3 regions of the Exiguobacterium sp. UBA1053 genome follow, and region 2 is predicted to be linked to each of the others. Evidence: riboswitches for the same ligand, from Rfam matches in the RefSeq annotation. Region 2 holds a riboswitch; each other region holds the start of a gene.

Region 1 (5,143 bases), on a different contig from region 2:
ACGTTGAATGACATATTGATTGAGTGACCAATAAAATAAGTTCGCAAATAGGATACCCGTGAAAATCGAGAAGAACGGAACGGCATCGGTTGAGCTTCCGATTGCGTTCAGCTTCTCCGGTTGCACAGTCGCAATCGTCTTCATCCCTTGAAGTAAATTCCCATCACCCAGTGTGATAAAGCCGAGTACCGGAACTAGGAATCCAACGAAGACGAGCCCGATCCCGTTCAAGGTATCCGAGACAGCCACCGCACGTAGTCCTCCAAAAATCGCATAAATTGCTCCGATGATCCCGACGACCCAGACGACTAACCAAAGGGATTGCGTATAACTAAGACCAAATAGTTCCGGAACATCGAATAGCTGCAAGACAGCAATCCCACCCGAATAAAGCATCGAAGGAATCGTGACGCACATATATCCGAGTAAAAAGAGTAAGACTGTCATCCGGCGAACCGTCTCATCATATCGGTGACTTAAGTATTCCGGTAACGTCGAGATACCAAGCCCGAGAAACTTCGGGAGTAGATAAATCGCCATGATGATGGCAGCAAATCCCGCCGTGACTTCCCACGCCATACTCGACATGTTTCCCATGAAGGATTGTCCATTTAGTCCAATCAACTGTTCTGCCGACAAATTCGTCAGCAGTAGCGATCCGGCAATGAAAACGCCACTTAGCCCTCGTCCCGCTAAGAAGTATTCATCGACGCCTTGTGTTTTCCCACGCGTCAATCGGTAGGATATGTAAGCAACGAGCAACATGAAAAACGCTGCAGAACCTAATGTGAAAAATAATTCAGATGTAGTCATGCGTCTCCCCCTATTCTTTATTCATATTTCTATTTTTGAATACTTATTCATTGATTCCTTTTTTATACTTTTTCAAAACTATATTTTAGAGAACGTTTTCATTTAAGGGAATAAAAAACCACCTTCAATAGAAGGTGGTTCCGATTGCAGAAAATGGACTGACTCAAAAAAAGAATGACACGTCTTTTCACGCCCTTTCCTCATACGAGACACAAGCCAGTTTTCCCGCTCCAGTCGAGCAGGAAAACGGGTCTTGTTTGTCTCTGAAAGCGCAAAATTGCGCTTTTTCCTGTAGGAGTGGCGTGTAACGTGTCATTCTTTTTTATACCGTCAGGAGAATCAGAGAAGCGTTTTGTTCACTCGACATCGCTTCCTAGGGAATAACAAGCAAGAGCGACCCTGCAGCGAAGCGATGCTTGTCCCTGGAAAAACGATTCGAAACGAACAAAAAAGCGCAATCTTTCTCATCAGACTCATCAGAGAAAAATTGCACTTTGTCTTCAATCTCAATCACCTTCATTTATAGAAGGTGGTTCACACATTATGATTGACGTGGATGTTCCGGGAAGTCCATCTCGTCATAACGAACGATCGACGTTCGATTTTTGAATTTATGTCCTAACCAGAAGGCAAGGAATAATGGAATACCAACATACGTTGCGGCAATTCCGACCCAATCGATTTGATCCGCAAGGAATGCTGCGTAGTTTTGACCAACGATGACGAGGAAACAAAGACCGAATGCGAACAGCGGACCAAACGGGAACGCTGGTGCAACATATGGTAAGTCTTTCAACGAGTGACCTTGTGCAAGGAATCCTTTACGGAAACGATAGTGACTGATTGCAATCCCGAGCCATGCGATGAAGCCTGTCATCCCCGAAGCATTGAGTAACCACAAGTAGACTTGTCCACCAAACATCGACGTCAAGAAACAGAGTGCACCGATTGCTCCTGTTGCGAGCAAAGCGTTACGCGGTACACCGTTTTTCGATACTTTCGCGAACAACTTCGGTGCATCCCCTTGGCGAGCAAGCGTATAAAGCATCCGAGTCGAAGCATACATACCTGAGTTTCCGGCAGATAGAACAGACGTCAAGATGACGGCGTTCATGAGTGCTGCTGAGAACGCAAGACCTGCTTTTTCAAAGACGAGCGTAAACGGACTAACCGCTACGTCCGTAATGTCATTCGAAACCAAGTTCGGACTCGTATACGGAATGAGCATTCCGATGACGAAAATCGCGAAGACGTAGAAAAGTAAGATACGCCAGAAAACTTGTTTGACTGCTTTAGGAACGTTCTTTTTCGGGTCTTCTGACTCACCCGCGGCAATCCCGACGAGCTCCGTTCCTTGGAAACTGAATCCAGCAACAAGAATGATTCCGATGACGGCAGGAATCCCACCGACGAACGGTGCATCGCCAAGAGCAAAGTTTTTAAAGCCAACCGGTGGCTCCGATGTAAAGACACCGAAAATCATCGCAACACCGACGACTAAGAAGACGATGACGGTAACGACTTTAATCATCGCAAACCAATACTCCGCTTCCCCGAATCCTTTAACGGAGAAGTAGTTCAAGCCGATCATGAGTAAGAGGAATAAGGCACTGAAATAAAATCCAGGAACATCCGGGAACCAGTACGTCATGACGATTTGTGCTGCGACGAGTTCAACTGCGATCGTGACTGCCCAGTTGTACCAGTAGTTCCAGCCGAGTGCAAAGCCGAATGATGGATCGACGAATTTTGTTCCATATGTCGAGAAGGATCCAGCGACCGGCATGTACGCTGCCATTTCACCAAGACTTGTCATGAGGAAGTAAACCATCAGACCAACGATTGCATACGATAGGAGCGCACCACCTGGTCCTGCTGCTGCGACGGAAGCACCGGACGCAATGAAGAGTCCTGTTCCGATCGCTCCACCGATGGCGATCATTGACATATGACGGGCTTGTAATCCACGTTTTAATCCTTCTGCTGTCGAATCTGTTGTTTGTTTCACATCTAGATTGTTCATTTCGTTCGCTTCTCTCTTTAATAAATTTTTGAGAGGACACTTTTTGAATGAAAAAACAAAAAGCGCCCTCATCTTCCAGATGGAAGATGAGAACGCAACATAATAAAATGGATGCGCCTCATTCTACCGTCGTGAAAGATAGCTCTCCACAAGTAGGTGATACCCGACTTGTGACAGTATTAGACCTATTTGATCTAATCCCAATCGATCATCTTCAAAGCGATGATTGATTTCGGCAATTCTTCCTTTCAGGTCACCTCATCTGTCGCTTGACGACATCCGTAACCGTACTCTTAAGAACTGCAACCTCCATCCCACTGGTTGAGTGAGAACTGAATTAAGTTAGTTATTACTACGCCATATTACACAAAACGCCACGAAATTGTCAATTGCCTTTTTCGAATCTGGGGTAGTCGATGGTAAAAATCCGATATGTTTAGTACACTAAATGGTAGAAGTCCACTGAGAGAAAGGATGCTGCTTGCATGCCACAGGAACGTGATTTGCTAACTTATCGACTCGAGGAACAAATGCGCGTCATTCTTCGTACCCTGCGACGTGAACTTAACCGGCTATTTGAAGGAACGGCGACCCGGAGTGAGTTTTTCATCTTACGAAGCCTTTCAGAAAATGGTCCTCAGCGCCCGACGCTTCTTGCGGAACAATTTGAGCTCGCGACGAGTCAAGTCACTGCTTTGACGGATAAGCTGTATAAACAAGGATATGTCACACGGACACGCTCGACGGAAGATCGTCGTTCAATCGTCCTCGCTTTGACGGATGACGGAGAACGTGCATTTCGGGATCTCGAAATCGTCCGGAAAAACTATTTACAAGATCGCTTCGGTACATTGACGGAAGAAGAGCTGGAAACGATGATTCGTGTCTTTGATAAAATTTTACTGACGATGGATGAGGATTCTCTTACTTCATCTTCTTAAAAACGGTAGATTTTCTACCGTTTTTTATTTTTCATCTAAACATTTATGCCTGTCTAACCGTTATCTAGTTGAGTATACTGGAAGTATATATATGGAAATCTGTTAGTTGGGGAGCTGGGAGGATTTGTTGTCCATCATGAATCAATTCATCATTAACTTTTGTCTACTGTTTACAACGATTACTCTCTTGTTCTTACCGTTTCGGAATCAACCGCGTATTTCATTGAACTCCAAATGGTGCATTCGACTTATACTCGGAGCAGTCTCTGGTTTGATTGCGGTCTTATTGATGTTCAATGGGATTCAAATCGATGTCGCCCGTGTTGATTTACGTATCGTTCCCGTCGCGATTGCCATGCTGTTCGGTGGTTTCCCAAGCGCCATCGTTGCTGGTGCAATGATCATCGGGACACGTTACTTTTTAACACCAGTTGATCAAATGGAAGGATTTTATTTATCGACGTTGATCATCGTCTTGTTCATCACGACGATCGGGATCATTCGTCGATTCGTCCATGTCTCGATGCGTCATTTTCAGCTTATGGTGTTGGTCGGTATTCTCTATTCGTTACCCGCCATCTACGTCCTGACGCACAGCTGGTCGACATTCTTTAAAATCTCGATTGCGTACGTCTTCTTTAATTTATTTGCTGGCTTTGTCGCTTTTCGATTGCTGACGGAATTACGCCGTCACTTCGAAAACATCCAGTATCAGCAGAAACTCGCCATGACGGATGCTTTGACAGGGCTCGCCAATCGTCGTCGCCTGGATGACTCGCTTTCGCTTGTCGGCTCGACCGACCAAGGCTATTCGCTTGTACTCATCGATATCGATTTCTTCAAGCATGTCAATGATACATATGGTCATGATGCGGGCGATGATGTGTTACGCCAACTCGGCATGACTCTCGCTTCCTTGACCCGTCCAGACGACCTCGTCGGACGGTACGGTGGTGAAGAATTTTTAATCATCTTACCAAGTACTTCGGCGAAAGAAGCGCAAAAAATAGCAGAACTAGCTCGGTTGACGGTCGCACGTAACCTGTTCCCAACAGCAGATGTACCTGATCTGCAAATTACGATCTCACTTGGGATTTCCCATTCCAGTGGTTCGCATACGTCACTTGAAGCATTACAACAGGCAGATAAAGCGTTGTATTATTCAAAAGAAAGCGGACGGAATCGGAGTACGATCTATACGAAAGAACTTGCATTCCGACAAGCTTAAACTGATTGGACACTTCCGCAGGGAAGTGTCTTTTTTTACGTCTTCATTCCGTCTCTTTAGGAAAACCGATACTCTCAACCGTTCCAAAGACGATCATCCGACTTAATTGTTCTGCCATGTATTCTGATGAATACGGTC
Region 2 (5,143 bases):
TGGCACGACAAGCGGAATCGTCTCCTGCATCCGGAAAGCACTTGAATTATCAACGACGAGTGTTCCGTTTTCAGCTAGTAACGGGGCATATTGTTCACTGATCGTTCCGCCCGCCGCGAACAACGCGACATCGATCCCGTCTTCCGTGATATTTGGTGTCAGCGCTTGGATCGTGATGGCTTCTCCCTTGAACTGTACCGTGTTCCCTGCTGAACGAGCAGAAGCGTAAGCGGACAGGCGGCTGACCGGGAAGTCCAGTTCGGCTAGTACTTGTAACATTTTTTGACCGACGGCGCCGGTTGCTCCAATGACTGCTACATGATACATCCTGTTTTCCTCCTTATAACTCGAACGCGTTTGCAATCGCTGCAACCGTCCGTTCAATATCTGCTTGTGCAATCGTGTATGAGATGCTGATTTCTGAAGTCGTAACTTGATAGAACGGAATGTTCTCTGCTCGGAAGATTGCGAACAATTTCGAAGCGACACCTGTTGCATCCCGCATCCCGATTCCGACGACAGATAATTTCGCGTGTTGATTATGGCGATCGACCTTGACTGTCGTGAAGCGATCCATGATGTCTTTCAATGCTTCATCGAGGAACTCTTCTTCGTCGAGTGGACAAGAGAACGATAAGAAGATGTCACTGTCGAACGTCGTTTGACTGATCATGTCGATATTGACGTGACGGTTCGATAAGAGTTCGAAGATATCGGCTACTGCTGCGTTCGTTTGCGGTACGTGTTTAATTGATACCGTCAAGACGTTCTTCGTGACACTGACACTCGTGACCGCTTTTTGTTCCATTGTTTCCGTCGCTTCCATGATCCATGTTCCCCTTTTTGATTCAAGTGTTTTCCCGACGAAGATGTGTACGCCGTATTTTTTTCCTAATTCGACACTCCGCATTTCCATAACCTTCGACCCGAGAGCGCTCATCTCCATCATCTCATCATATGAGATGTGCGGAATCGGTTGAGCAGTGGCATGGATTCGTGGATCAGCCGTATACACACCGTCGACATCAGTGTAGATTTCACACCGTTTATCAAGGACTGCCGCAAGAGCAACAGCCGTCGTATCCGATCCGCCTCGTCCGAGTGTCGTCACGTCACCAAGTTCGTTGACACCTTGGAATCCGGCGACGATGACAACATCGTACGTTTCGAGTTTTTGTCGTAATAGATCTCCATCGATCTGTTTGATTTTACTTTTCGTATGCACGCCCATCGTGCTGATCCCTGCTTGCGCGCCCGTTTGCGATAACGCTTTGACGCCAAGTGAGTTGAGAGCGATGCTGAGTAATGAAATCGTCTGTTCTTCTCCGATGGCAAGCAACCGATCGAGTTCTCGCCGCTCAGGGCGATCCGTGATGGCTTGTGCCTGAGCGATCAAAGAATCTGTCATCTTGCCCATCGCCGAAACGACGACGACGAGTTTTTCACCTTCGGCTGCGCGACTCTTCAAATAATTCGCAATAGACTGAATCTGTTCGACAGTCGCAACCGAGCTTCCACCAAATTTAAGTACAGTTGTCACAATCCTATCTCCTTTGTCCCGATACAGAAAAAAACGACGGGCCGGTAGGAGCGTTCCTACGGCCCGTCGTTATCACGATCGGACAAACGAAGACAAAGTCATTCGTTCTTTTACGTAAGATAGCGCTCCGAAACATCGGTTTCGGCAGTACAACGGATCTTAACCGTTGTACCAGCAAATAAGAAGAAGCATCTTCTCGTTCACTTCGGCGGACTTCCCCTTTCACATCATTCAGCATGCTTGCCTTCAAGAATGATGCTACTCATGTCATCCGCGCCTCTATCTGTCGGTTGTTAGTTACAGTTATAGCAGACATCTTTTGTTAAATCCAGTCATTTGACTGATTTTTTTCAAAATTCGTCAATTCGCAAGATGCTGTTTCGCGAGTTCGAGTTGCTCCGAAACGGAAGCAAACCCTGTACCGCCGTAGCTTGTCCGGCGTGCCACTGCTTGAACCGGATCGAGGAGCGGATAGACGTCTTCTGTGATATCAGGATGGAACGTTTGATACGTCTCGAGATTCAAGTCCTTCAGGAAACAACCGTTCTGCACACAGTAAAGGACGGCTTTCCCTACGATTTCATGCGCTTCCCGGAATGGTATGCCTTTCGTTACAAGGTAGTCGGCGAGTTCCGTTGCATTCGAGAAGTCTTGCATTGTCGCCTTCTTGAGCGCTTCGGTCTTAAACGTCGCGGATTCAATCATTCCGGTGAAGATTTGAACGGATTGGAGAACGGTATCTGCTGTATCGAAGACCCCTTCCTTATCCTCTTGCATGTCTTTGTTGTAAGCGAGTGGTAATGCCTTCATCGTCGTCAAGAAGCCCATCAGGTTGCCGTAGACGCGACCTGTTTTTCCACGAATCAATTCAGCAAAATCAGGGTTTTTCTTTTGTGGCATCATGCTTGAGCCTGTCGAGAAGGCGTCAGACAACTCGATGAAGCCGAATTCTTGCGACGCCCAGATGATGATTTCTTCACAAAAACGTGAGAGATGCATCATGACGGTCGAGGCGATTCCGAGATATTCAATGACAAAGTCGCGGTCGGAGACAGCATCGAGACTGTTCGGATAGACCGACTCAAAACCGAGCAACTCGGCAGAACGGAAACGGTCGATCGGGAACGTGGTCCCCGCGAGCGCGCCTGCCCCGAGTGGTGATTTCCGAATTCGTTTTTGATTGTCCGTCAACCGTTCGACATCACGTTCGAACATCCAGAAATAAGCGAGCAAGTGATGCGCAAGCGAGATTGGTTGTGCCCGTTGCAAATGCGTATACCCCGGCATAACCGTCTCGATATGTTGCTCAGCTTGTTCCGTAATGACCGATTGGAGCTCGCGTAATGCCGTCGTCAACGCTTCGACATGCTGCTCCATCCATAGATGTAAATCGGTTGCGACTTGATCGTTTCGGCTCCGTGCCGTATGCAGTTTTCCTGCAACCGGACCAATCTGTTCCGTCAATAGACGCTCGAGATTCATGTGAATGTCTTCATCTGCTAGCGTATACACATGATCCGCTAACGTCGTTTCCAGTTGCTTCAGTCCTTGCTCGATTTTTGTCCACTCGTCTTGAGCGAGGATCCCTTGTTCAAATAGCATCTGCGCGTGTGCGAGACTGCCTTTTAAATCGACGCTCGCTAATTTTTGATCGAACGTGATCGATGCTCCGAAGGCTTCCGCTTGAGCGGAAGCACTTTCCGTAAAACGTCCACCCCAGAGTTTGGTCATTTCGTTACACCCGCCTGACGATGTACGCTCGCATGAGTCGAAACGGCAAGTCCGTGTAATTTGATGAAGCCTTTTGCTGCTTCATGATCGAACGCGTCTTCTTTCGTATACGTCGCAAGTTTCTCATCGTAGAGTGAGAAAGCGGACTGACGACCTGTCACGGTTGCGTTTCCTTTGAACAGTTTAACGCGAACTTCTCCTGTGACGTCCTGTTGTGTCGCCGTCAGGAATGCTTTCAAGCCTTTCGTCAATGGTGCATGGAAGAGACCGTTATAGATCGTTTCTGCGTATTGTTTGCTGAGTAGTGGTTTGAAATGTGCGACGTCCTTCGTCAATGTAATCGTCTCGAGTGCAGCGTGAGCTTTGAGTAAAACCGTTGCTCCTGGGCACTCATAGACTTCCCGCGATTTGATACCGACGAGACGGTTCTCGACGTGGTCGATCCGTCCGACCCCATGTGCACCAGCGATGATGTTCAGTTCCGTGATCAGTTTCGCAAGTGGATACGTCGTTCCGTTGATCGAGACCGGAACACCTGCTTCAAAGCCAATGATGACTTCTTCTGCCTGATCCGGTGCGTCTTCTGGCGCTACTGTTAACGCGTAAGCGTCTTGCGGTGGCTCTGTCCAAGGGTTTTCTAGGACGCCACACTCGTTACTCCGTCCCCAGAGGTTCATGTCGATTGAGTATGGGCTGTCGAGGTTGATCGGGATCGGCACGTTGTTTTCTTTCGCATAGGCGATCTCTTCTTCCCGTGACCATTTCCATTCCCGAACCGGTGCGATGACTTCGAGTGATGGATCAAGTGCTGCGACCGAAACTTCGAACCGGACTTGGTCGTTCCCTTTTCCGGTACATCCGTGAGCGACCGCCGTTGCACCATGTTGATGCGCGACTTCGACGAGCTTTTCTGCGATCAACGGACGCGAAAGCGCTGAAATCAACGGATAGGCATTTTCGTAATGCGCGCCATATTGAAGTGCTGGCAAGACGAAGTCTTGTGCGAATTCTTCTTTAACATCGAGGACGATCGATTCGATCGCACCGACGAGGAGTGCTTTTTCTTTAATGACGGATAAATCTTTTCCTTCTCCGACATCCATGCATAAGGCAATGACGTCATAGTCCTTGCTCAACCATTTGATGGCTACCGATGTATCAAGTCCCCCAGAGTACGCTAAGATCAATTTTTGTTTCGACATGTATAATTCCCTCCTGGTTTTAAATTCATCTGTCTGTATAAAAATTCATTATGAATTATATATATACATAGAAAACAAAAAAAAGAAACCCTTTTTGCAGGATTTCTTTCAAAATGACTTACATTTTTTTCTCCATCGTCCGGTGCGGGATGCCCGCATCATCGAATTCATCGGAGACGATCGTATACCCGAGTCCTTGATAAAACGGGATGGCTTGAACTTGTGCACCGAGTGTCAGAAGTTGTTTCCCTTCACGCCGTGCGACACGCTCCATCGCCTGCATCAACTCACCACCGTATCCTTTTCCTCGTGCTGTCGCTAGCGTCGCGACACGTTCTACCTTCATCCGTTGGTCGTCATATGGGCGGGTACGTCCCGTTGCGACCGGTCGACTCTTTTCATCGAGGACAAGCAGATGAATCGCTGTTTCATCATGTGTATCGTATTCAAGATGGCGTGGTACGCCTTGCTCCTCGACGAAGACACGCTCCCGGATCATCCGGACGGCTTGATGTTGTTCTGCTGTACGTACTTGAATGACTGTCATGACTGATATTCCTCCCGTAATCGATCGACATATGCCATCGCATCATCCCGATTCGTAAATTGTGCCTGTGCCTGAACCGCACTTCCTCCGCCTCGCCCATTGAATGCTTGAACATATGCTTTA
Region 3 (5,143 bases), on a different contig from region 2:
GGGGCTGCGAGATAGACGATCAGCTCTCCATTGTCGATTGGTCGCGCAACGAGTCGCGCTGCTAATGAGAGCAAGAATAGACTCGCAATGACTTGAAAAATCAGTCCATAATAGTTTCCCCCGAGCAGATCCAGTACATTCTCGAACCCTGTCACCTTATCGTATTGAAATGCTTTTAAGACTTCTGGAGGTAACGCTTCTAGTTTTGCTTCTAGTAAACCGGTCTTCATCATCGATGGATAAAGCAACGCAAGCATCAATAAGTAGAGACTCGTTCCAATCGCATAAGCAAGCACGGGCTTTCTAACCTGCTTGAATAAAGAGCGGATCAGCAATATCACGACGATTCCTCCTCTCCATAATAATGCAAGAAGACCTGTTCTAAATCATCTGCTGACGGACGAATCAGCCGTACATCGTACTGCGTTAAATAAGCGATCGCCTGATTCAAGCTCAGCGTCTCATCCGTTTGAAAACTGACTTCTGTCCGCTTCGGTTCAACACCGACTTGCATCGCGAACTGTGCTGCTTCCACCTCCGTTCGGAAGACGATCGTGTACGTCTTTCGACTCGATCGAACCAACTCATGAATATCCGATTCGACGATGATGCGCCCTGTTTTGATTAAAGCCGCTCGATCGCACGATTTTTCCATCTCCGGAAAATGGTGTGAACTCATTAGAATCGCTTTTCCAGCATGCTTCTCCTGTTCGATCCACTCTAAAAAACGCTCTTGCATCAAAGGATCGAGTCCACTGGTCGGCTCATCAAGTAGATAGACGGGTGCATCCTTCATGAAGCAACCGACAAGTGCCAATTTTTGTTTCATCCCTTTTGACATCTTGCGGATTTTCGTCTTCGTCTCAAAAGGAAATCGTTTCAACAACAGTTGTCGCCGTGCCGGATCGCTACCGTGTAGTCGTTGCATCAAATCCAGCATATCTGCTCCCGTCATGTCTCCAGGTAAACTAATCTCCCCTGGCAAATAACCGACCAATTTCTTCACTTCTTTACTTTGATTCCAGCAATCAAAACCACCGATCGTCGCCTTTCCACCATCCGCCGCCAGTAGTCCCATCAAATGTCGGAGTGTCGTTGATTTTCCAGATCCGTTTGGTCCGATGAAACCGAATATCGTACCCGGATCAACTGTAAAACTGACATCGAATATCCCACGCCCCGGCGCAAATTCCTTCGTCACATGCTCCAAACGGATCATCATCCGACCTCCCTATCTTTTATTTCTTTCCTCACTGTATTCATACCCGTTTTGAAGCAGTTTGTTCGGATCAAAGCGATAGATGACGAACCGCTCGTCATGATTTTTTTCATAGAGGTCTCGTAATCGAATCTCATCGATTTGCTCGAATACGGTATGGCGCTCCAAGTACTCCCGATATTCATCGGTCGGGTAATACAAGATGAGATCAACCGAACGCGGGGAACGTTCGACCGAACTTAAAATGTGATCGATCACTTTCATGAAAATTTGTGAAGAGAATGGATTAAAGAAATAAAACTTATTCGCCTCATCCGGAATGGTATACTGCTCGGCATACGTCTGTTCGAATCGCAAACTTCCGGAACGCCGCTTCCGTCGACTTTGGTAGTTCGCCATATTCCGAAGTGCGTCCTCGTAAAATTGTCCGTTCATCTCGATTCCGATGACGGAACAGTCAAAACGATCGTGTAAGTAAAAGTTTAAACGCCCTTTCCCACACCCGAAATCGATGACAGTATCCTCTTTTTGAAACGGATAGGTTTCGCATAATTCGCTGAGTGCCGCATAAGGCGTCGGTTCATAGCGATTGTAGTGACTAAACACACCATAAAGGTGTTGCATCTCAATGGTCTCAATTCGTAATCGTTGATCATATTCCTGTTCATTCATCGTCTTTTGTTCCTTCTTTCCGGCATTCTTTCCCTCATCGTACTATACTGAAGAAGTACGTTACTCGTTTTTTGAAAGGGGATTTTATGATGATCGTCGTTACGAACCGGATTAAAGTCAAAAAAGGGATGGCTGCAGCTCTCGCTCCTCGTTTTACACGTCCAAGTGGACTTGATACGATGGACGGATTCATCCGTGTTGAGGTCTTATTGACGCAAAACATCGAAGAACACGATGAAATGAACGTCAACATGTACTGGGAAGATATGAAGAGTTTTCAAGCGTGGCGGGAGAGTGACGATTTCAAAGCGTCACATAGTCGACCTGCGAGTAGTGAGGCAGGAGAATCGCCAATGCTCGGCAGCGAGATTCTGACATATGAAGTCGCTTCGGTCAAAGAACGCGCATGATGCACGAAAAGGACTCGTATCGAGTCCTTTTTTATATACCTATACACAAATAGTGAAAGGGTCGAATTGTCACAAATGGTATTATTTGTTATCATAGTGCCATTACAGAGAGAGAGGGTCCTTCATGAATTCATTAACTATTTTTGAACAAGCCATTCGTAGCTTACCTGACGATCGTACGTTACGACGTGATGAATTATGGACGGACGATTTTTTATTGCAACAGGAGAACGAGCTGACCGTCTATTACTCTCCGATTGGCGAATATGTCAATACTGAAGCAAAAGTCGTCATCATCGGGATCACACCAGGTTTTGAACAGATGCGAATCGCTTTCGAAGAAGCGACGGATGCCCTCCATCATGGTGTTTCATTAGAAGAGACGGCACGCCTCGTCAAATATACAGCAAGCTTTGCTGGAACGATGCGACGTAATCTCGTCCAGATGCTTGATACACTCGAGCTTCCAGCATTGCTCGGAATCGAGACGACGGCTAGCTTATTTCATCAACATCAGAAATTATTGCATCCAACGTCACTGTTAAAGCAACCCGTCTTTTATCGCGAAAAGAATTACTCGGGTCATCAACCGAAGATCAATCGTAGCCCTTTATTAAGGCACTACGCGGAAGAACACTTCGTCGCTGAGATCAATCAGTTACAAAAACCAGCGTTATTGCTTCCGCTCGGTCGGGTCGTCGAGACGCAAGTCCGTGGATTGATTCATGATGGACGAATCGAACAGCATCAGCTTCTTTCCGGATTCCCCCATCCATCTGGCGCGAACGGTCATCGAAAAAAACAATTCGAGGAAAACCAAGCCTATTTGATGAAACAGCTCATTCAATATTTTGCTGAATAAACAACTTTATCTTAAATTATCAGAATATATGGTTGAATCGCTTCTGAAATACATGATAAAGTGTCCATAAGAACAGAATATGACTATTCTATCGATGAGGTAGAGGCGCGATTTCAATCAGTACTTGGTCCGAGGATGACAACGAAGACGACTACAGGAAAGGTGACATCGCCGAAATGACAGTATGTGTCGAGCATATCGTCGTTGGTCGATTCGGGAAACACCCGATCGATTGCCATACATAACAATTGTATGGAGCGCTCCAATTCGGCTAAGAAAGACGCATCCAGCGAGGGTGTCGGCTTTGTTGCCGGTGCCCTTGCTTTTTTTGTGCCGCGGGGTCTCATCTTTAAGCCATTTATTAAAGAGGAGGATATTTTTCATGATCAACTATTCAGATTCCATTATTGCCCTTGTACCTGCTTTACTAGCTATCTTATTAGCCATTTTTACCCGAAAGGTCGTTCTTTCGTTAGGTGTCGGCATTCTCGTCGGTGCCCTGTTACTTCACCGTTTTAACCCGATCGATACGGTAACCTATCTCGGCAAGAACATCTTCAGCCTCTTTTGGGCGGACGGTGCCTTAAACGAGTGGAATGTCTTATTACTTGTTTTCTTGTTATTGCTCGGCGTCCTTTCCACATTGATTCAGACATCAGGTGGCGCTCGCGCTTTCGGTGAATGGGCTTCTACGCACGTCAAGACAGCGCGTGGTGCACGCTTAGTTGCCTTCGGACTCGGTATCCTAATTTTCATCGATGATTACTTCAATAGTCTCGCTGTCGGCAACGTCAGTCGTCCGTTAACGGATCGCCGTGGTGTCTCACGTGCGAAGCTTGCCTATTTGATTGACTCAACAGCTGCGCCTGTTTGTGTCATCAGTCCGCTTTCGAGTTGGGGCGCATTCATCATCTCTATCATCGCCGGTATCTTAACGACGCACTCGATTACGGATTACTCAGCGTTTAGTGCCTTTATGATGATCGTTCCAATGAACTTCTATGCGATTTTCGCATTACTTTTAACACTTTACATCGCTTACTCTGGCGTCTCTGTTGGACCGATGAAACAGCATGAACGCCGTGCCGCGAATGGTGAACTTTTTGATGCGTCAAAAGGAACACCGATGGGAATGGCAAAAGAGGTCAACGAACATACGAACGGAAAAGTCCGGGATCTCGTCGTTCCGATCGTCGTTCTCGTCATTGCTACGATCAGTGCGTTACTCGGAACAGGTGCTCAGGCACTTGCAGCCGACAACCGCCCGTTTACTTTAATCGGTGCATTTGAGGCAACGGACGTCACCCGTTCCCTCGTCGCAGGTGTCGTCATTAGTTTGATCGTTGCCTTCCTGATGCTTATCGGTCGGAAAATTCCGGGCCGCGATTACCGTGCAAGTATTGTCGCTGGTATGCGTTCGATGTGGCCAGCAGTCGTGATTCTGTTATTCGCTTGGACGATCATCGCTGTCATCGGTGATATGAAAACCGGTGACTATCTCGCGAGCTTCGTCAGCAACTCGATTTCTGCTTCGTACTTGCCATTCTTATTATTCTTGATTGCCGGCTTGATGGCATTCTCAACAGGAACAAGTTGGGGCACATTCGGAATCATGTTGCCAATCGGTGCGGATCTCGTCATGGCTGTTGATGCCTCACTCTTGTTACCGACGCTTGCTGCTGTTCTTGCTGGATCTGTCTTCGGTGACCATTGTTCACCGATTTCCGATACGACAATCCTAAGTTCGACAGGGGCTGGATCCCACCACATCGATCACGTTACGACACAGTTACCGTATGCGCTAGTCGGTGCTGTTACTGCGGCAGTCGGTTATTTAGTCATCGGTTTCACCGAGTCTTCAGTCTTCGGTTTCATCGGAGCCTTAGTTACATTCGTACTCTTTGTCGTCGTTTTGAACGTTCTCTCAAAAAAAGGTGAAACTGCTTCTGATTTACAAACAGATTAATGTAACACTGTACG

What was found. A riboswitch is a leader RNA that binds a small molecule or an ion and turns the genes downstream of it on or off. The one in region 2 is predicted to bind lysine.
Region 1: it holds a riboswitch for lysine, as region 2 does, so the genes downstream of both, B3G15_RS00715 (amino acid permease) here and B3G15_RS05075 (aspartate kinase) in region 2, are expected to answer to the same signal.
Region 3: it holds a riboswitch for lysine, as region 2 does, so the genes downstream of both, B3G15_RS07475 (Na+/H+ antiporter NhaC family protein) here and B3G15_RS05075 (aspartate kinase) in region 2, are expected to answer to the same signal.

The regions. Positions count from the first base shown of each region.
Region 1 covers NZ_DCDO01000002.1:51,466-56,608, reverse strand. Annotated here, with positions in the region: gene B3G15_RS00720 (solute:sodium symporter family transporter) at 1-813, opposite strand, end outside; gene B3G15_RS00715 (amino acid permease) at 1,355-2,836, opposite strand; lysine riboswitch at 2,968-3,156, opposite strand; gene B3G15_RS00710 (MarR family winged helix-turn-helix transcriptional regulator) at 3,322-3,777, shown strand; gene B3G15_RS00705 (diguanylate cyclase) at 3,914-5,005, shown strand; gene B3G15_RS00700 (TetR/AcrR family transcriptional regulator) at 5,049-5,143, opposite strand, start outside.
Region 2 covers NZ_DCDO01000005.1:187,055-192,197, forward strand. Annotated here, with positions in the region: gene B3G15_RS05070 (aspartate-semialdehyde dehydrogenase) at 1-327, opposite strand, end outside; gene B3G15_RS05075 (aspartate kinase) at 341-1,540, opposite strand; lysine riboswitch at 1,653-1,830, opposite strand; gene argH (argininosuccinate lyase) at 1,901-3,271, opposite strand; gene B3G15_RS05085 (argininosuccinate synthase) at 3,268-4,473, opposite strand; gene B3G15_RS05090 (GNAT family N-acetyltransferase) at 4,592-5,020, opposite strand; gene B3G15_RS05095 (alanyl-tRNA editing protein) at 5,017-5,143, opposite strand, start outside.
Region 3 covers NZ_DCDO01000012.1:25-5,167, reverse strand. Annotated here, with positions in the region: gene B3G15_RS07500 (ABC transporter permease subunit) at 1-341, opposite strand, end outside; gene B3G15_RS07495 (ABC transporter ATP-binding protein) at 338-1,219, opposite strand; gene B3G15_RS07490 (methyltransferase) at 1,232-1,891, opposite strand; gene B3G15_RS07485 (heme oxygenase) at 1,981-2,301, shown strand; gene B3G15_RS07480 (hypothetical protein) at 2,426-3,163, shown strand; lysine riboswitch at 3,256-3,434, shown strand; gene B3G15_RS07475 (Na+/H+ antiporter NhaC family protein) at 3,546-5,129, shown strand.